DNA from 3 places in the Marinomonas sp. HM11-D genome. Region 2 is predicted to be linked to each of the others. Evidence: predicted binding sites of a transcription regulator. Region 2 holds the regulator's gene; each other region holds the start of a gene.

The links. The regulator FNR, encoded in region 2, switches genes on or off when oxygen is low (the NO sensors DNR and NnrR bind a similar motif). The targets are predictions, from matches to a motif close to TTGATNTANATCAA.
Region 1: ACOSVP_RS03170 (cytochrome ubiquinol oxidase subunit I) is a predicted target of FNR. The motif match lies at 1,918-1,931, and genes of this name have one in related genera.
Region 3: ACOSVP_RS08920 (OmpW/AlkL family protein) is a predicted target of FNR. The motif match lies at 2,727-2,740, and genes of this name have one in related genera.

What each region holds. Positions count from the first base shown of each region.
Region 1 is NZ_JBMMKT010000002.1:158,212-165,179, reverse strand. It holds gene ACOSVP_RS03175 (ATP-binding protein) at 1-1,792, opposite strand, end outside; gene ACOSVP_RS03170 (cytochrome ubiquinol oxidase subunit I) at 2,121-3,527, shown strand; gene cydB (cytochrome d ubiquinol oxidase subunit II) at 3,527-4,522, shown strand; gene ACOSVP_RS03160 (EAL and HDOD domain-containing protein) at 4,717-5,931, opposite strand; gene ACOSVP_RS03155 (STAS domain-containing protein) at 5,951-6,241, opposite strand; gene ACOSVP_RS03150 (methyl-accepting chemotaxis protein) at 6,242-6,968, opposite strand, start outside.
Region 2 is NZ_JBMMKT010000002.1:277,284-284,251, reverse strand. It holds gene ACOSVP_RS03735 (heavy metal translocating P-type ATPase) at 1-1,125, shown strand, start outside; gene ccoS (cbb3-type cytochrome oxidase assembly protein CcoS) at 1,134-1,292, shown strand; gene ACOSVP_RS03725 (sulfite exporter TauE/SafE family protein) at 1,289-1,957, shown strand; gene hemN (oxygen-independent coproporphyrinogen III oxidase) at 2,039-3,409, shown strand; gene fnr (fumarate/nitrate reduction transcriptional regulator Fnr) at 3,440-4,201, shown strand; gene ACOSVP_RS03710 (adenine phosphoribosyltransferase) at 4,226-4,768, shown strand; gene ACOSVP_RS03705 (YfaZ family outer membrane protein) at 4,842-5,408, opposite strand; gene ttcA (tRNA 2-thiocytidine(32) synthetase TtcA) at 5,425-6,261, opposite strand; gene ACOSVP_RS03695 (SprT family zinc-dependent metalloprotease) at 6,356-6,856, opposite strand; gene ACOSVP_RS03690 (RecQ family ATP-dependent DNA helicase) at 6,849-6,968, opposite strand, start outside.
Region 3 is NZ_JBMMKT010000005.1:62,670-69,637, forward strand. It holds gene ACOSVP_RS08910 (MDR family MFS transporter) at 1-1,201, shown strand, start outside; gene ACOSVP_RS08915 (porin family protein) at 1,236-1,805, opposite strand; gene ACOSVP_RS08920 (OmpW/AlkL family protein) at 2,054-2,662, opposite strand; gene mdoH (glucans biosynthesis glucosyltransferase MdoH) at 2,944-5,088, opposite strand; gene ACOSVP_RS08930 (glucan biosynthesis protein G) at 5,088-6,653, opposite strand; gene ACOSVP_RS08935 (NnrU family protein) at 6,963-6,968, shown strand, end outside.

The DNA of each region.
Region 1 (6,968 bases), 120 kb from region 2:
GACCATTGTGAGCATCCATAATCCGGCGCACGATCGCTAATCCTAAGCCGCTACCGCCCTGTCGTTTACTAACAAAAGGACGAAACAGCTGATCTTTTTCGATGCTAGGATCAAGCGCTGGGCCGTTGTTGTGAATACGACAGACCAACTCAGTTCCCTGTTGATGGGCTTCGATGCAAATAGAGCCGCCTGACTGATTGCGTACATAGACCAAGGCATTATCAATCAGATTAATAAACACCTGCTGCAACCGATGTGGATCGGCACTCAGCTCAAGACCGTCTTCCAGCTGCAAGGTCATCAGCACCTGATCCGTATTGAGAGAACTTAAGACAGTGCCCAATAATGGTCTCAACGCCACAGGTTGATAATGCAAGGTAAGCTTGCCTGAGTAGACCAACATATCACTGACCAGACGATCGGCCCGACTCAACTGCTCTTGGATATGACGCCGCGTATCAGCGGGGGCATTGTAAGAAGCCATCGATATGATATTTAACGGGTTGCGTAGCTCATGGGCCATGGCTGCCGACAGACTTCCAAGCTCTACCAAATGCTGTTCATCTAGGCGTTTACGCTCAGCCTCCGCCAGTGCTAAAGAGCGCTCTAACGCTGCGCATTGGGTGGCGAATAGCGAGCCGAACACATCTAATGTTAGGCGCATACCAGGACTGATATCTTTACTGTTAAAAGGCTGGGCAAACCAACCATTGGCATCTTTTTCAACGCTCACATGCAGACCATCAAAACAGTCCTCCTGATTCAAACGGATGGTGACAGGCTGTCGCAAATGCCGCGCTAGCAGCTGCTCCCCTTGAGTTTTCAGGGCCTGCCAAGAGGCCGCCTGATTGAGTTCGCGGTTCCAGTTTTCTAAAATCTGCTCGTTTAATACCGCGCCTGGGAAAACTAAGCGCTCACTAAAACGGCGTACCCATGGATACACCGCAGCGGCGATCAACAAGACGATTAGTGAATAAAGCCACAGTTGCCATATGGGGACATTCGTTAACGCCTGCAAGCCAATCGGTCCTGACACGGCACCTAGTACTGCAATCACGCACAGCACTATCAGCATCATAACTAAGGCTAATAAAGCTCGATTGGCAAAGCGATTCACATCAAGAATTTGATAGCGCACTACGCCATATACCAATAGCAACAAATAGCTTGGCAACAGCAACATGGGATAAGGAAAGACATTGATCCCAAAGGATGGAAAGACAAAACTTGTCGCTAGCAACAAGCCCCACGCAGCGACGCCAAACATGGCTAAGATTGAGCGCTTTTTATTACCTGAGTGCTGCTGCCAGCCCAAAATCAATACACCATGACCGAGCATGCCGATCAACACGGTATAAGCAAGATTCACAGCACCAAGCTCGTTGAAGACAAAGAATGGACGACCGTCTATAAGAGGCACCGTATCCCCTGCACTCACCCAAACACTGTACATCACGATGGCACCACTGGTGGCGTACACCCAAGGAATATGGCTAGCAATCGACGTTAACCAAGGCCGCTTAGCGGGCCCTTGATTGACAAACAAAAGCGCGAAATGCAGGAAAAAAGTCGGCATCAATGGATTGGCTAACAGCAATACCATGCCTAAAGATTGCTGATTATGGAATAAGGCTAAATGACCAAAACACCACAACGCCATCATGGCAGCGAAGCCCGCTAGGGCACGCAAATCTGCTTGATGACGTGCGCGCCAAAGAAGCCACGCCGCCACCAAAACGCCACACACACTGGTCACCCAGATAGACAGTTCAAACGCAATCGATAGTGCCAAAACGTAAACCTCGTTTACACCTATAATTCATCTAAAATCGTAAACTTAGTTTACACACACTTCAAATTTAATTTTTTATCCAATGATTTCAATACGTTAAAGAATCTATTTTGTTGGCACGCATGCTGCTATAGATCAATTGAACTGATTTAACTCAATACACTAATAACGATACAGTCGACGAGGTTACACCTATGAATTACAGCCAGTTTCTTATTGATGCCAGTGTTCTATTTAGCATTGTGGGTCTTGCCGTGGCACCACTCGCTCTGCGCCGCTTAGTTTCTAAAGCCTAGATTCCACTTTTTACCTGACAACGGATTCGCTTATGGAACTTGATACAGCGTTACTCTCGCGCCTGCAATTTGCATTTACGGTGAGCTTCCACATTATCTTCCCCAGCATCACCATCGGCTTGGCGACCTTGATCGCTATATGGGAAGGCTTATGGCTTAAAACCCACGATCCACGCTATCTGCAATTGGCAAAATTTTGGATCAAACCTTTTGCCATCACCTTTGGCATGGGGGTGGTGTCTGGGATTGTTTTGTCCTACGAATTTGGCACCAACTTCTCTAAATTCTCCGACATCGTCGGCCCTGTTTTAGGTCCATTAATGGCCTATGAAGTATTAACTGCATTCTTCTTAGAAGCTGGCTTCTTAGGGGTAATGCTATTTGGCTGGCAACGGGTAGGACGCAAGCTGCATTTCTTCTCAACCGTCGTGGTCGCCATTGGTACTTGGATTTCCGCGTTTTGGATCATTGTTGCCAACTCTTGGATGCAAACGCCACAAGGGCACATCATTGTTGATGGCCAATTTCACGTCGCCAGTTGGTTTGAAGTGATTTTTAATCCTTCGATGCCTTATCGCTTAACACATATGTTGTTGGCGTCTTTTATCACCGCCACATTTGTTGTCGCTGGTGTCAGCGCTTATTACCTACTCAAAAAGCAACATATGGCGTTTGCCAAAAAGGGCTTGTCTATGACCATGTGGATCGCTCTGATATTAGCGCCACTGCAAGCGCTGGTTGGCGATCATCACGGTTTAAACGTTAAAGAACATCAGCCCACTAAACTCGCCGCGATGGAAGGCATTTGGCCTGCTGAAGAAGAGCGCGTACCGCTGTTGTTGTTTGCAATGCCCAACATGGAGACTGAGTCCAATGATTATGAGTTAGGTATTCCAAGTTTGGGCAGTTTGATTTTGACGCATAGCTTTGATGGCGCGGTACAAGGTCTTAAAGCCGTGCCACCTGAAGATCGCCCCAATGTACCGCTGGTATTTTGGTCTTTCCGTGTCATGGTCGGATTGGGCTTTGGCATGATTGGTCTAGCTGTGCTCGCCCTGTGGCTGCGTAAACGCGGCACCTTGTTTAGCAATAAACCCTTCTTAGCGGCATTAGCTGTGTTTACGCCTTCTGGCGTGATTTCAGTACTGGCTGGCTGGTATGTGGTCGAGGTCGGACGCCAACCTTGGCTCGTGTATAACCTAGTGCGCACCAGTGAAGTGGTCTCGCCGCTGCCAGCGGAGCGTGTGCTATTTACTCTGATCGGCTTTGTCGTGATCTACACCTTACTACTAGGGGTTTATCTCTACTTTATGCGTAAGCTTATCAAGAAAGGCCCGCCGTCGATGGCACATCTTGAAGAACAATTAATCGGCATGAAAGCCCCTGGCTACGCGCTCGCGTGGGTAAAAAATCTAATACACGAAGACGGAGAAAAATAATGGATTTGGCACTGTTCTATTTCTTAATCCTTGGTTTTGCTGTCTTGATGTACGTGTTACTGGACGGCTTTGACCTAGGCGTTGGCATTCTCTACCCATGGTTCGACCAAGATGGTGAGCGTGATCACTTAATGCGCTCGATCTCGCACGTATGGGATGGCAACGAGACTTGGCTGGTGTTTGGTGGCGTGGTGTTATTCGCCGCTTTTCCAGCCGCCTACGCGGGCATTTTATCGACTTTTTATCTGCCGATTATTTTGATGCTGTTTGCCTTGATCTTTCGTGGCGTGGCTTTTGAGTACCGCTTTAAAGCGCACCGCTCGCGCCCTTATTGGGATTTTGCTTTTAGTGCTGGCTCCGCCACCGCAGCGTTTTGCCAAGGCTTGATCTTAGGATCGATTGTACAAGGTGTGAATGCCAGCCACATTCAGCTGGACAGTTGGTATTGGCTGTCACCATTCGCCATCTTAACGGGCTTTAGTGTTATGGCAGGTTATGCGCTACTAGGTGCAAGCTATCTCTATATGAAAAGCCGTGGTCGCATTCAGCAACATGCTGCTTACTTAGCAAAGCGACTGATTGTGGCCGTGATGCTGGCTATGTTACTGGTCAGCCTGTGGACGGTACTTTCATCAGAAGACATTCGAGCGCGCTGGTTTGCTGATATGAACTTCTTATATTTAAGCCCACTGCCGCTGCTCTCCATCCTATTCGCCATTTTAGCTTGGAAAGGACTAAGCGATACCGCCCATGAAATCCGCCCATTTTGGTATGCAGCAGGGATATTTGCGCTGGGTTTTATGGGGTTGGTGGTGAGCTTATTCCCTTACCTAATGCCGAATCAGCTCACTATTTGGGACGCAGCGGCACCCGATTCTAGCCTAACGTTTCTGCTGGTTGGCATTGTCATTTTTGTGCCGCTGATCTTGGCTTATACCCTATGGGGTTACCGAGTCTTTGCCGGCAAAGTCGAAGACTATCAGGAGGGCTATTAATGCAAAAAAATAAGGGAAAATTAAAATCCTGGCAGTGGTTTGTACTGCTGTATTTGCTTGGCTTTCTTAGTTTAACCATTCTTGCTTATAGCCTAAAATTTTTTATAAACGCTTCATTTTGATCAAAAAAACGCTAGGTTGGATGAGACACTCCACCTAGCGCGACTGTACAACCTTTGCTGATAAGCAACTTTTTAACCCTCTTCTTTCATCCCAGACAATATACTCAAAGCCCAGCTACGACTTTCTAGGTAAAAAGAATTAAGCATCTCTACTGTTTTCCCGCTTGCCAAGTTCAGTTTCGCATTTTCAAAAGAAATTACGATGGTCAATATTCTGCCTATTTTTCCCTCATGAAATAATAAAGCATTATATAACTCATCACTTAACGGTAGCTGATCGCAGATTTCTTTCAGGCTTTGGTCTAACATTAAATCTGATAAAGAAAGTAACCCCACCAAGAAAGCTTCGTCTGCTTCAACTTTGAAGTGCCGTTCCGCTAAAATTCGACACATAGAAGCCCTAGTGAGTACTTTTGGTAACAATAGCATCTTACAAGGATGATCGTTTGCTAATACGAGAGTGCTAACTAGAGTTCGCAGCTTTTGTATTCCTAGCAACGTAACAGCCTGATGCAAAGTATGAATGGTATTCACACGTTTGTAATAGGCAGAATTAATCATCTTAAGTAGACGCAGTACCAGTTGAGGTTCTTGAACTAAAAGGGACTCTACTATTTCGAAATCCACATCTTCTTTATAGAGCTCTTTTAAAATTTCTAATCGCACTTTAGCATTACTACTACGCTTTACCGATGTTGCACTTTTTACCTCAGCCTTTGCATAAAAGTAACCTTGAAATAAGCTAAAACCCAACCTTTTACAATTTTCAAAAACTTCAAGATCTTCTACTTTTTCTGCAAGAAGAGTTAAGCCCTTAGAAAGATAGTAAGCAATATCATCGTCACTTTGATAAGTCAGCATATCAAGTTTAACAATGTCTGCTATCTCTAAAAGAGGCTCAGTATCCGCACAAAGCTCAAAATCATCCAGCGCTATTTGATAGCCCAAAAACTTTACATTTTTTAATGCTTCAATTACCTCATAGTCTCCCTTGACACTTTCCAAAACTTCCAGAACTACTCTATCAGGGTAAGGAGGAAGTAACTCTGGATTTAGAATCCATTCTCTAGGTGCATTAAAAAAAAGCTTTCCATTTCCACATAATTTTTCTATTCCAGTTTCATAAAATGCAGCGTTACACACTCTTGCTGTAGCAATTAGATCATCATCAATTTGAGCATAGGGTGCCGTTGATGTTGACCGGTATAATAATTCGTCGGCAACATGAATCATTTCACGGTCACATATTGGCTGTAAAGCTACGCAATAAGACGGAGACTTTGGCATAAACAACTAAACCCTAAAACTAGTAATCAACAAATCTATTTATACATGCCATATCTAAAACATCACGACAATATTCATTAACTCCACTAAACTCAATAATAGAGGTTTTTTTTGAATAAATAAGATGGAAAAGGCCAATAAAAAAACTGTCTATTGTTTCTACGCCCTCAAAATAGAATTCAATTTTCTTAGCACCAAGGGTTTTAATACTTTCAAGCGAATAATCATCAAATCTATTAACCCGACCAAACATCTTCACCTTGATCAAGTCATCATATATCTCTATATAACTCATCTCACCAAAACTCACTTAAATATCAGATGTCAATTTACTAAATTCATTAACCATACTTGAAAGCTCAATAAGATTATTAGATGCTTCATTTATAGCTCGATCTGATAAATCAGCGTGAGATTTAGTGAGTGAAACATTATGCACAAGATCTTTTATAAGGCCTGAGTTAATGTTAATAACGGTCGTTATCTCGTCAGATTTTTCACTGGTTTTCAGCGCAAGTTTCCTAACTTCATCGGCAACAACAGCAAAACCTCTTCCATGTTGCCCTGCTCGAGCTGCTTCTATTGCTGCATTAAGAGAAAGAAGATTTGTTTGAGACATAACTTCTTGAATTGAATCAACTATAGATTCAATTTTTTTAGCTTGCTCTAGAAGAGACTCAGATATTCGTTCAACCTTAAGCATTTCCGAAGACACTTCTAATGATGCTTTCCTTGCATCAGCTAGTTTTTGCGCACTTTCTTCAGAAAGAGCATTACTCTTATCAGCTGTTATAATAGCAACTTCTTTTATTTTCGCTGAATTTTCAACATGAGCAGAAACGTCCAGAGCAAATTTAACCACTCTATAAACCTTGCCATTACTGTCATACACAGGGCTATAAGATGCATCCAGCCAAACATTATTTCCTTGTTTTGATTTCCTAAGAAATCGACCTTTCTGACTTACTCCCTGTGATAGCTGTTTCCAAAAATCAGGATTCGCCTTATAAAAGCCGTCTTCACAGAATATTTTATGA
Region 2 (6,968 bases):
GTCGCTCATTATTTTGTTATTGCGGTTTTGATTACCGCTTCTTTAACCTACGGTTTTTGGAGTTGGATGGGGGAAGCCGAAGCCTACTGGATCATGGTCAGCGTACTGGTCGTCACTTGTCCGTGCGCGCTTTCACTGGCAACTCCGGTGGCGTTGACCACGGTGACTAATTCTTTGAAAAGTGCTGGTTTTCTGATTACCCGAGGCCATGTGATCGAAGCTTTAGCAAAGACTCAACATATTGTATTTGATAAAACCGGAACGCTCACTTACGGCAGCTTCTCTATTACACAGGTAGAGTTATTCGACTCTAGCCATTCTAAAGATCAAGTACTGTCTGTGATCAGTGGTTTAGAGCAACATTCAAAACATCCGATTGCCAAAACCTTCCAGCAATTTGCTCCGGCTCACGTTGAACAGATTCAAAACCTTGCTAGTCAAGGCGTCAGCGGCGAATATCAAGGCAAACGCTATTACTTTGGTAACCAGGCCTTATTGGAGTCTATCGGACTTCCTATGGTAACCAGTACCAATACAGGTCAAGCACAGCTCGACCTGTACTTAGCAGGTGACAAACAAGTGCTTGCCAAAATCACGCTGTGTGACGTATTACGTCCTGAAGCGCGCACTGTGATTGAGTCACTGCGTCAACGAGGCATTCGTGTCAGCTTACTAACAGGTGACACAAAGGTATCAGCCCAGAGTATTCTCGAACCAGAGTGGTTCGATGACTTTGAAACCAGCTGTTTGCCCGACCAAAAATGGCATTGGCTCAAAGCGCAATCAAGCAAAGACATTCTGATGGTGGGCGATGGCTTAAATGATGTCCCCGCTCTAGCCGGTGCTACGACCTCATTAGCAATGGGCTCTAGCTCGGATTTGGCAAAGCTGCATGCCGATGCGATTTTATTAAGTGAGCACCTAGGGACAATCCCAACGGCGCTCAAAGCCGCACAACGTTGCCGTAAAATCATCAAACAAAATCTGATCTGGGCGGCTGGCTACAACACTACCCTCTTGCCACTCGCCATCGCCGGCATGATTCCCCCATGGGTTGCGGCAATCGGTATGGCCTTAAGCTCACTGATTGTAGTGGTCAATGCCACCAGACTTAACAAACTGTAGGAACAAACATGGAAAGCCTATTTTTACTCATCCCGATTGCCGCCATTTTTGTGGTGATCGCCGTCATCATTTTTATCTGGGCCGTCAAAGGCGATCAATTTGATGACCTAAATCGCGAAGGCGAGCGCATTCTATTTGAAGACGACGACACGGATAAAAAGTCGTGATTTCTATTTTCTTTAGTGGCTTGTTGATTGGTTTAGCAGGTGCTGGACACTGTTTAGGCATGTGCGGTGGCTTGGCATCGATGCTGTCTGTTGGGCAACACTCTAACGCCCTGAAAATCGTCGCTTACAACCTTGGTCGCATTTGCTCCTACAGCTTATTTACTCTAGTTCTCGCGACGACGCTGCATTTTGGTTTGTCTGAGTACTACAGTGATTTGATGGTGCCATTGCGTACCTTTGCCGGCATTCTGCTGGTGTTTATGGGGCTGTATTTATGCGGTCTCTCGCGTCTGATACTTAAAGTCGAGTCACTTGGCCGCCATATGTGGCGTGTAATACAGCCTGCGGCTAAGGCTTTTCTACCGATTCAAAATCCAGCACAAGCCCTCGCCGCGGGGTTTGTTTGGGGTTGGCTACCATGTGGATTGGTTTACTCGACCGTATTATGGGCGACGTCACTAGGCTCTATCTCACTCTCCATGACGGCCATGCTAGGGTTCGCACTAGGCACCTTACCCGCCATGTTGTTAGCTGGACTCTTCGCGCAACAGCTAAAGACCCTTTGGCAACAACTCTACTTAAAATGGATCTTCGGTGTTCTTATCATCGTCTACGGTTTGTACAGCATTCCCTATTTGAAAAATCTGCTTTCTCACCTTGGATAGTGCCAACAATTGATCTACATCAGCGAGTAAATCAAGGATGCGAGTAAACTCCCATTAGCAATTTTAATAGGAAACGTCGTTATGCTTTGGGACTCCAAACTTATCCAAAAATACAACCTTGCTGGCCCTCGATACACGTCTTACCCAACTGCCCCGCAGTTCACTACCGAGATCAGCAAGATGGAATTGATCGGTAAGATGCTTGAGCCCTCACGATCGCCATTAAGCTTATATTTCCACGTGCCGTTCTGCGCGCATCTTTGTTACTACTGTGCCTGCAATAAAATTGTTACTAAGCAGTACGATAAGGGCGCTGAGTATGTGGAGTTACTCGGTGAAGAAATGCGTTTGCGTGCCTTGATGATTGACCAAGCACGTCCTGTGACACAGCTGCATTTTGGCGGAGGCACGCCGACTTTCCTAAGCGAAGAAAACCTTGAAACCCTGTTTGACAACATTAAAGAACACTTTAATTTGGTCAATGACGGCACTCAAGATTACAGCATTGAAATTGACCCGCGCGAAGTGAACCGTTCAAAACTAGAGCTATTGAAGCGCCTTGGCTTTAACCGTGTCAGCTTGGGTATTCAAGACTTTAATGAAGACGTACAAAAAGCCATTCACCGTACTCAATCACTAGAGTTAGTGACTGAAGTAATGGCTGATGTACGTGACCTTGGTTACCGTTCAGTCAACTTTGATTTGATTTACGGCTTACCAAAGCAAACTTTGGAAGGTTTCAGCGCCACATTGGATAAAGTCATTGCGCTATCGCCTGACCGTATTTCAGTGTTTAACTACGCGCACTTGCCACAGCGTTTCGCACCACAACGACGTATCCTAGAGGAAGACTTACCATCGCCAGATCAGAAATTGGCGTTGTTAAAGTTAAGCATCGATAAACTGACTGATGCAGGCTATGTCTACATTGGTATGGACCATTTTGCCAAACCTGATGATTCCTTAACAAAAGCGCAACAAGAAGGTCACCTGCAGCGCAATTTCCAAGGGTATACTACCCATGCAGAAACCGATTTGTTGGCATTTGGCGTGTCAGCCATCAGCCAAGTTAGCAACGCTTATTTCCAGAACCACACTGACCTGTCGTTATACCAAAACAGCATTGAAAATGGCCAGTTGGCAATTATGAAGGGCTACATCAGTAGTCAGGATGACCGTATTCGTCACGCCGTGATTATGCAGTTGCTGTGTCACAACGAACTCAATAGCCGCGATATCGAGGCTAAATTTGGCATTGATTTTAAAGACTATTTTCAGGATGAATTGAATTCTTTGCACAATTTACAGGAAGATGGTGTTATAACGGTATATTATCAAGACAGTGATGTTCAAATAAAAATTACAGAAGTAGGACGATTACTCGTACGCTGTGTCTGCATGGCGTTTGATAAATACCTAACTTCTAATTCTACTTTTTCAAAAGTTATATAAATTACCCGATCGAGCTCAGGGAGAGTTTCCATGGCAATTTCTAATTCAAACAACCGCTTTAACAGTAAATTGACTTCGCAATGTCAAAACTGCAGCCTAAGCGCACTTTGTTTGCCTATTGCATTGGCGGATGAAGACGTTAACCGCTTAGACCAAATCATCGAACGTAAACGCCCTCTAAAGAAAGGCGAAATCTTATTCCATCAAGGTGAAGAGTTCGATTCTGTATTTGCGGTGCGTACGGGGACTCTTAAAACTTACAACATCACTAACTCTGGCGAAGAACAAATCACAGGTTTCTACTGCCCAAGTGAGTTAGTAGGTCTAAGTGGTATTGATGAGAACCATTACCCTGTTTCTGCTAAAGCACTAGAAACGACTACGGTTTGTGAAATCCCATTTGCACACCTAGAACAACTGTCTTCGCAAATTCCATCGCTTAAACACCAGCTATTCCGTTTGATGAGCCGTAAAATCTGTGACGACCAACAAATGATGGTATTGCTAGGTAAGAAAAACGCCGACGAGAAGGTCGCATCTTTCCTACTGAATCTATCGCACCGTTTCAAAAAGCGTGGCTACTCAGCAACTGCGTTCCGTCTATCCATGTCTCGTGGTGAAATCGGCAACTACCTAGGTCTTGCGGTTGAAACCGTAAGCCGCGTGATGACACGTTTCCAGAAAAATGGCTTGATTGATGTAGATGGCAAAGAGATCTCTATTATTAATCTTCCAGAAATGGAGAAACTAGTCGGTGCCGCTGGCGAATGTGCTACCATTGAGCATGTTTAATTAAGCAGTTATTAAGGTTTACCTATGCTATTTGACGACTTTTACTTTAAGTCTTTAATTCGTACCGTTGAAGATTGGCCAAAGCCAGGTATCAGCTTCCGTGACATCACACCAATCTTTAGCGACCCTAAAGGTCTGCGCATGGTGGTCGATGCGTATGTACACCGTTACATCGACAGTGACATCACGCACATTGCCTGTATCGATGCTCGTGGTTTCTTGATTGCGTCGGTATTGGCTTACGAATTACACAAGCCTTTGGTATTGGTTCGTAAAAAGGGTAAATTGCCAGGCAAAACCATCTCTCAAGCTTACGACTTGGAGTACGGTAGTGCTGAATTAGAAATCCAAGAAGGCGCTGTGCACCAAGGTGCACAAGTGCTTTTATTTGATGATCTGATTGCCACAGGTGGCACCTTAGTTGCAGCCATGACGCTGTTGCAGCAACAAGGCGCCTCTATTAAAGAAGTGGCGGCAATCATCGATCTTCCAGATCTGGGTGGTAGTGCTAAGATCCAGGAAATGGATATTCCTGTATTCGCATTATGTGCATTTGAAGGCGAGTAACTTCCCTTCTCACGCACAATAAAAAAGGTGGCTTAGGCCACCTTTTTTATTGCTTATCGGTTTCAACCACGTCTTAGAACGTAGTTGAAATACCAAGACCAAAGCTCTTGTCCATGTCTGGATCGTCAGAGTAGCTCTCTAGATCCACATGAGTCAGGCCGTAGCGCAAGAATACGCGAGCATTACGCAATGTACGGTATTCACCACGGATTTCCGCTTGGTAAACGCTGTCGATATTTTGGAACGACAAGACTTTAGGTGCGTAGTACAAAGAACCTTGCACGCTGAATCGGTTTGCTTTCGGGAAGGTGTAACGGTAGAAACCACCTAACGCCATTGCCATACCTGCGTTGTCCACATCGTATTCCGTGTCAATCGCCAATAGACGCGCACCTAGACCGATTTGAACAGGATAATCTTTCGCAGTATTGATGTCCTCGATGTGCGCACCGATGTAGCCATATTTGCCATCATCAGAATGGTACATGCCGCCAAGATCCAAAAAGTATTTACCTTGATCAAGACTCACATCAACTTTCACAGCTTCATTATTTAGACTGCCTTCGAATGTGTTCGCTGCACTCGCAGAGAATGATACGGCCGTCCCAAGAACAACTGGTAGAATTTTCTTCATCGACATACTGCTTCCTTTAAAGTTAAAGCTCGATAATATTTAAGCGTTTAAATGCATCTTCCGATTGCTTCAAGCCCTTGAAGTCAAACAGTTCAGTATCCGCCAAATGAGACGGTACCACATTTTGAACTGCTGAGAACATGGTATCCACACGGCCTGGGAATTGTTTATCCCAGCTTTGAAGCATTTCCTTCACAACTTGACGCTGTAGATTTTCCTGAGAGCCACAAAGATTGCAAGGGATGATTGGGAAAGACTTTAGTAAAGAGTATTCCTCAATGTCCGCTTCTTTACAGTACGCCAATGGGCGAATCACTACATGCTTGCCATCATCGCTTAGTAGCTTAGGTGGCATGGATTTCAGCTTACCGCCGAAGAACATGTTCAAAAACAAGGTTTCCAGAATGTCATCACGGTGGTGACCCAACGCAATTTTCGTGGCGCCAATTTCTTCTGCAAAGCCGTAAAGAGAACCACGACGCAAACGTGAACACAGACCACAAGTTGTCTTACCTTCTGGCACCACTTCTTTCACAATGCTGTAGGTGTCTTTTTCCAGAATGTGGTAGTTCACACCGATCTGAGACAAGTATTCAGGCAGGATATGCTCAGGGAAACCAGGTTGTTTCTGGTCCAGGTTCACCGCGATGATTTCAAAACTGATAGGCGCACTGCGTTGCAGGTTCATCAGAATGTCTAGCATGGTGTAAGAGTCCTTACCACCTGATAGACACACCATGACCTTGTCGCCCTCTTCAATCATGTTGAAGTCAGCAATCGCTTGGCCCGTTAGACGGCGGAGGCGTTTTTGAAGCTTGTTCAGCTCAAGTTTTTCTTTACGATCGATCTCAGAAGTCATTCTTTATTACCAAAAAACAGATGCGCGCTATCTTACTACAACCACTTTCGCGAAGCACCCTATGCGCAAGGCTGTAAAGAGTAATTAAAGGAATTTACTTCTTTTTCAAAAAGGTCAGTGGCGCGCGACAACTGCGACAAAGATATTGCGTCCCGCGTTCGGCACGACCATGACGATGGGCGGTAAATTCATGGGTTTGACATTGGCATTGATAGAGAAAGGCATTGCGCACTTTCGGCACCTCAAAATCATGGGTGCGATGGGCTTCCACATTAAATAAATGCTCCATCACTGCAATCCATTCTTTACCGTGGGGGCGCACTTTAGAGCCAAACACCTGATGTACCACAATATGCGCTACTTCATGGGGCACCACATTCTCAATAAACTTCTGTGGATCCTGTTGCAGCATAAAGGTATTAAAACGCATTTCATTACGCTGCAAATAGGCCGTGCCCGCGGTGCGACCGCGCTGCTTAAAGTTATAGCTGGGCTGCTTGAGCTTAATCTTAAAATAACGCTCAGCTTGGCCCATGCATTCTTCAATCTTGGCATCAATTTGTGGCACAAATTGACTTAACGCTAACTTAGTCATGAGTCCCCTTGGCTAAGTTGTTGGTCACAAATAAAGACTCTGCGTTGAGCTTAGTCAGCAACTCTTTGCTCAAGCCAGTAATGCGACTCAAGGATGCTAATGAACTTGGCTT
Region 3 (6,968 bases), on a different contig from region 2:
CGATTGGCGTCAGCTGTCGGCCGCTAGTCGTGTCTTGGTCATTAACGGCTTTAGCTTCAATTTAGGTTTCTACATGCTGCTGCCGTATTTGGCAGATCACTTGCAACGTAATTTGGGTCTCAGCCCATGGCACGTAGGCTTGGTGATTGGTCTGCGTGTCTTAAGTCAGCAGGGCATGTTCCTGATTGGCGGTACATTGGGCGATTATTTAGGCTACAAGCGTTTGATTTTATTGGGTTGCTTGGTGCGTGTGGCGGGCTTTGCCTTATTAGGCTTGGCAGGCAATTTTCCCTTGTTACTGTTAGGAGCCTTCCTTACGGGTTTTGCCGGAGCATTATTTACCCCATCCAGTAATGCTTACTTAGCTTATGAAGCCCCAGATCAACTTCGACGTGACCGAATCTTTGCCATGCAAAATTGGACCAGTGAAGCTGGCATGTTCTTAGGCCCGTTACTGGGCATTGCTTTGCTGAGTTTTGAATTCGTTTGGGTCGGTGTCGGGGCGGCCAGTTTATTTATGCTGCTGTTTCTCGTGCAGTGGCGTTACTTGCCTGAGTTAGCGGAGCAGCAAAAACGTGGCGGTTCTGAAACACGCTTTTGGCAACAATGGCACAGCATGTTACGTAATAGCGCGTTTGTGAAATTTATCTGTTGTGCCTGTGCCTTCCATTTATTTTTTCACCAATTGTATTTGTCCTTACCTGATGAAGTGGCGTCGCGTCAGCTTAACTCAGAGGTGATTACTTGGGTGTTTATGACGTCTTCGATTATGGGTATCTTGCTGCAGCTGCCGATCAGCCGTTGGGTCGCCAATACCATTGGCAGTGCTAAGGCGATGGGGATGGGAATTTCCCTAATGGGTGGTTCCTACCTGATGTTTCTGATGGAGTTCAACCTTCTGGTTGGGCTGAATTTTGTTATCTATGCCATGGTGTTTAGCCTTGGCTCTATGCTGGTGTTGCCATTGCTAGGATCTTATGTGCCTAAGTTTTGTGATAAGTCGGAACTTGGTAGCTACTATGGTCTGTATTCTTGTATGGGGGGTATTGCGGCCTTTGTCGGCAATATTGGCGTGGGCGCCTTGTTATCCTGGCCCTCAGTGCCAAGAGAATGGATTTGGTTGGGCTTCGCGGTGATTGGCTGTGTCGCAGGATTCAGTCTTTATCGGCAGGTCTTGGTTTTGAATCAAAAAGCCCACTGATATCAGTGGGCTGTTGCTAGCTTTGTGAAAACGCTTAGAAGCGGTACTCAACACCGACGCTGGCTTGGTTAAAGTTAGTATCGAAATCTGTGTTTTCGTCCACATCATCCACACTTAACTCAGCGTCATACCAAGTGTATTGCGCATTCACCAGCAGCTGTTCAGACAATTTGAAGTTTAAGCCCGCGCCGGCAAACAGCGCTTCATCATCAGAGCTGCCACCTAAACCTGCCACAGAGTAGTCTGTGTCGTACCAAAGCTGACCTGCTTTAGCGAAAAACTCGATAGAATCGGTTAACGGCAAGATACCTTTGACAGCGGCACTGTAACCATCTGTTTTCGCATGGGCGATACCATCGCCATAGGAACCGAAGTCAGTGTAACCACCCTCAAGGGCGAAAAACTGGTTAAAGCGGTAACCCACTAATCCCTGCCAAACATCATTATTATCATCGAAGCCATCGTCACCATTTACTTTGAGATAGCCGTAGTTACCACCCACGTATAGACCACTGTCGTGAGTACTCCAATCCTGTGCTTGAGCAGCACCTGCAAAAGCTGTTAGGGCAAGGCTGCTGGCTAAAATCGGCATGACTTTTTTCATTGTATTACTCCTTGTGACCGTTTTGTTTGGAACCATTCCAGTGTTGTCCGTAAGTCTCAGGGAGTAAATACAGCAAGCTGTATCTCCATGTTTGCTGTGCGGTTGGTTCTGCTTGCGTGCTTGATGTTGTCAAACAGAGCACGAGTTTAAGAATTCTTTACGCTTGTTTTGGGCATAAAAAAAGCCCCGCTAGACATTCCCTATCCAGCGGGGCTCCTCAGTGGAGTACAGTTCGTTTGCGATTTCGCTTAGAAAGTGTAACCAACGCTTGCCATGAATGACACTGGATCGATGTCTAGTTCAGCAGACTTAACGCCGTCTAGTTTAACGTCAGTGTTGATGTCCATGTACCAAACCGAAGCGTTGATAAATAGGTTGTCAGTGATGTTAAAGTCCACACCCGCTTGCGCTGCAACACCAAATGAATCTTCTAGTTCTAGATCAACACCGGCAATCGCGCCTTCAGTTTTTTCATCAAAGAAGATTGTGTAGTTCAAACCAGCACCTACATATGGACGCACTGCGCTGTCAGCGTGACCGAAGTAGTACTGCACCATTAGTGATGGTGGCAGGTGAGACACTTCACCGATTTTACCAGCACCCGCTAGTGTTACATCGTGAGTGAAAGGTGTTGCCGCTAGAAGCTCCATACCGATGTTATCAGTGTACATGTAAGTCGCAGTTAGACCGATTTGTAGGTCGTTGCCAACGCCAAGATCTAGACCAGTGCTGCTTTCATCTGGCATTACATTGATTAGACCGCCACGAACAAACATATCGCCTGCTTCATGAGCCATTGCCAATGGTGCACTTACGATTGCTGCAGAAAGTAGAGCGATTTTAGTTACTGATTTCATATCGATGTCTCCTAGTGGATGCAAATAAGATGTGGCAACAATACGCTTCTAGCAAAAAAAAAAATTAACCTAGGTCAATTTTTGGGGGATGTGTGCGTTATATAAGATATTTTTATTAATCTATGTCATGAAAAGAGTAGGTGAAGAGTGCAAGAAGCGTAAAGTAATCGACTGGTGCGAGAATCTGGCGCGTAAGTTTCTATTTTGCTCAATGGTTTTTTAGCAAAGAGCTGACGCGAAAGAGAGAAAAAAGCCGCTATGACAAGCGGCTTTGGAAAAGATTAGACATACGCCTTTGAGCTGGCGTCGGAGATGTTCTCCGGTAAGAACTTACTGAGTCTTAAAAACAGCGAGCGGTATTTGATAATCGCTAAATGCTCCTGTTCATTAAGATGTGTCACCAATTCGTCAATGGTTTCACTGTTTTCAATTAGCCATGCAGCGCAGACTTTATGGCGATCAAGTTGTTGGCTTTCGTGCTCGGGTAATTGCGCCAGATGCCAAGTATAGAAATCGACATTCTCAATGTAAGCGCGTAGCGGCGTGTTGGGCAGCGTGGCTGTCTGCACATCAGACTGCGCTAATTTGCTTTCCAAACGCTGTACGATTTCTGAAGGTCGACGCTCTTCAGGGCCCTTTAGCAAACCAAGCTTGCGCACTAGGTTGCCACGTTTTGAACCACCACTTAACCAAGATAATGGAATTGAAAACACCAAACCAAAGGTAATCGGCAGTGACCAGTAGAACAGTTGTGGGCTTAGGTAATTGGCACTTAGCGCTAAAGCAATACCAAACAGTGTGTGGTAAATGTGTGCTCGTGCGGTTTCTTTCCACTTGTTGGCACCGTCATCGCGCGATTGCGGTTTCCAACCACTGTCGCGACCTTTCAGTACGTCCATCACCACAAGGAACTGTGAGAACATCAGAATCGGGGCGTATAGCGCCGATACTAAAATCTCTAGCAAGGTGTCCAGTGTTAGCATGATGGGACCACCAAACTTCCAGCACTGACGCCAATGTAGCAGCACACTTAACCAGCCATAAAGTTTCGGTGCTAACACCAACGCCATAGAAACGATAAACAGCGAACGTGCTTTCTCGAAGTCAAATACCGGCCAAGTTGGGAACAAGGACAGGTTGGTAAAGTATTCAGGGCGGACAAAGTGCGCCTGAACCGCAAGCGCGAAACCAACGGCAATCAAAGCAAACCAAAATACCGCGCTGAAATAGGAAAAGATCCCCGTCATCAAATGCATACGCGAGACGAAGTGCAGCCCTTTGGCATTGACGAAAGCTTTGTGCTGCAAGTTACCCTGACACCAACGACGATCTCGAACCATCACGTCAATCAATGATGGCGGCGCTTCTTCGTATGATGCTTCTAAGTCTGTATCAAAGCGAACGCCCCAACCCGCTCGGCGAAGTAGGGCGGCTTCAATAAAGTCATGGCTCATCACGTGACCGCCAAACGGCGCTTTACCTGGTAGGATTGGCAAACCACAGGCTTCAGCAAAAGCCTTGGTACGAATGATGGCGTTATGTCCCCAAAAGTTGGAGGCATTGCCATGCCAGGTGGTTAGACCAGCCGCATAAATCGGGCCAAAGCACTGGTTAGCAAACTGCTGAATGCGGCTATACAGGGTATCAGCACGGATAATGGTTGGCAGAGTCTGAATCAAACCGAGAGAAGGTTCTGCTGCCATGCGTCGTGACATAGACAACAAGCATTCTGCGCTCATTAAACTATCCGCATCGAGCACGATCATGCACTCGTAGTCATTACCAAATCGGGTGACCCACTCGGCAACGTTACCAGCTTTACGCTCTGCATTGTTCAAACGGCGGCGATAGTAGATAGGGCAACCAGCACTGTCTTGATTCAGAATAGGGTAGAAGGTGTGCTTCTCTTTAATGCTGTTTTCGGCACGGTTGGTATCGCTCAAAATGAAAAACGCAAATTTACCCGGTGCTTTTTCCATTAGATCTTCGTGCATCGCCTCAATGCTGGCACGGATACGCACAGGATCTTCGTTATAAACCGGCAGTAGGATGGCGGTCACGCCTTCAGCTTCGCTCTCTTTGCGTTTACGTTTAAACGGAGACAACTTAAACAGCAAGCCTAAAGTAGCTTGGGTGAAGGCAAACGAAATCCAAGTAAAGTTAATGCAGAACAGGGTTAAGAATAACCACTGTAACCAAGTAATATGGTTAGTGCTTAGCACTTCATACATTTCTTTGGCGCCATAAGCTGACATGCCTAAGGTCCCGAACAGGACAAATAGACGTGACAGCAGGGTCGTCATAAAGAAACTCTGATGTTGCTTTTTCGCCGCTTGACGAGCTTCGTTTACGTCATGACGAGGCATGTCCAGTGTGGCTTCATCGGGCAGAGCGTAAAGCCCAGATTTACGTGTTGTTTGTTTCATTATTCACCTAACCATCGGTATAACCAAGTCGCTGCCAGCGGTGTGTCATCCTGCTTGAGCTGGACACGTAATTCTGCGGAATCGGCATTACCAGGATCGAATGTCACAAATGCTCTAACCCCCTTTTCATAAGGGTTTGGAGTAATATGTGCTTCTAGTATTTGTCCCCTGCTGATGCTCGCATCTACTGTGATAGAACTGAGGTTCTCCACTTCGATGTTATCAAAGTCAATCACTACTTGAGCATGCTCTGAGGCCAGTTTCTGTCCTTTCGCACTGCGCACCACGTGTGCTTTACCTGACAAAACTGGCGTGTCATTGGTCAGTGTTAAACGATAAGAATAGTTGAAAGGCTCGTCTTTTTTCAGAGGTTGCGACGGTTGCCAGTAAGCCACGATATTATCGTTGGCTTCTGAGTTCGATGGGATTTCCACCAGCTCGACATGGCCTGGGCCCCAGTCATTAAGCGGTTTAACCCAAATCGATGGTCGTGACTGATAATTGGCCTCCAAGTCTTGGTAATCGCTAAAGTTGCGATTGCGCTGAACCAAACCAAAGCCCTGAGGGGAGTGATCCATAAAAGCACTGATTTGCAATGTCTCAGGGTTTTGTAGTGGACGCCATAGCATTTCACCGCGCCCTGTTTGAATTTGCAAACCTTCTGAGTCATGCACGGCGATACGATAGTCTTCGATTTCTGGGTAATCCAAGCTGCCATTAAACATATACATGGAGGTCAGTGGAGCTAAGCCGATATGAGCTAAGTCTCGGCGTGGGAACAAGGTCGCTTCCACATCGATTCGAGTAGGGGAGCCTGGGAAAATACCAAAACGGTAGGCACCAGTCACACTTTTACTATCCAAAAGCGCATGCACCACGATTGCTTGTTGTGTCGAAGACGGGCGCTCAATCCAGAAATGGCGGAACATTGGGAACTCTTCTCCGGTTGGCTGCGCCACATCCACCGCTAAACCTCTGGCTGATACACCGTAAACTTGTCCTTTCGACACCGCGCGAAAGTAGCTGGCTCCTTGAAAGACAATAAACTCATCTTTGTAATCGGCTTTATTGAGCGGGTAGTGCAGGCGTAGGCCAGCGAACTTACCTAAATCAGCAATCAGCTGATCGATTTCATCCGTAGGAGTGGTAAAGGAATCTTTGGTCGCCTCAATAGGAAACGCGCGCCCGCTTTCCACCGCATCAATTTCGACTAGGTCTTTGTAAAGAAAGCCTGGAGCAAATAGCTGAATAGAAAATTGTGTTGGCGATTTTCCCCAAACGGCTTGGTTCTGTTGAAAGTTAATTTTTCGATAGGTTTCGTAATCCAGGTTGTTGAGCGCTTCGGGAGCTCTTGCTGGCGCTTTCATGGGTGATTGCGCTAACTGTTGCGCTAGATCGATCACAGTTTGTCGACTAAAACTATAGCCAGCGTTTTCAGATGAGGCGTCTGCAACCACTTTAGTATTGGTCGGCTCTTGAGTCGGGACACTTTCTTCAGCCATCCCTTGGATAGGCAATGATAGAGCCGTCAGAAGCGGTAATGTAAACGTCGTAAATTTAAGCATAGAAAAATTAGATCTTTGTCCAACAGAAATTAAATTATGAGCCAAGCGATGAGTTTGCTTGAGGTTTATGGATCAGAATTAATGATAATGATTAATGCCTACAAGAGTGTGGTTTTGGTGTCGAGATTTTGCAAACAAAACGAAATATAGAGTAGTCGCATTCATAGATTGTAAAGACTGTATAATTGACTGAATAATATAGGAAATGCCACTGAAATATAGATGGCTCACACATCATTTTATGTTTCTGTGCACTGTTCCTGGGCAATAAAGTTAACGGCCTTCACAAAACTCGGATAGGAGAAACTCATGGCG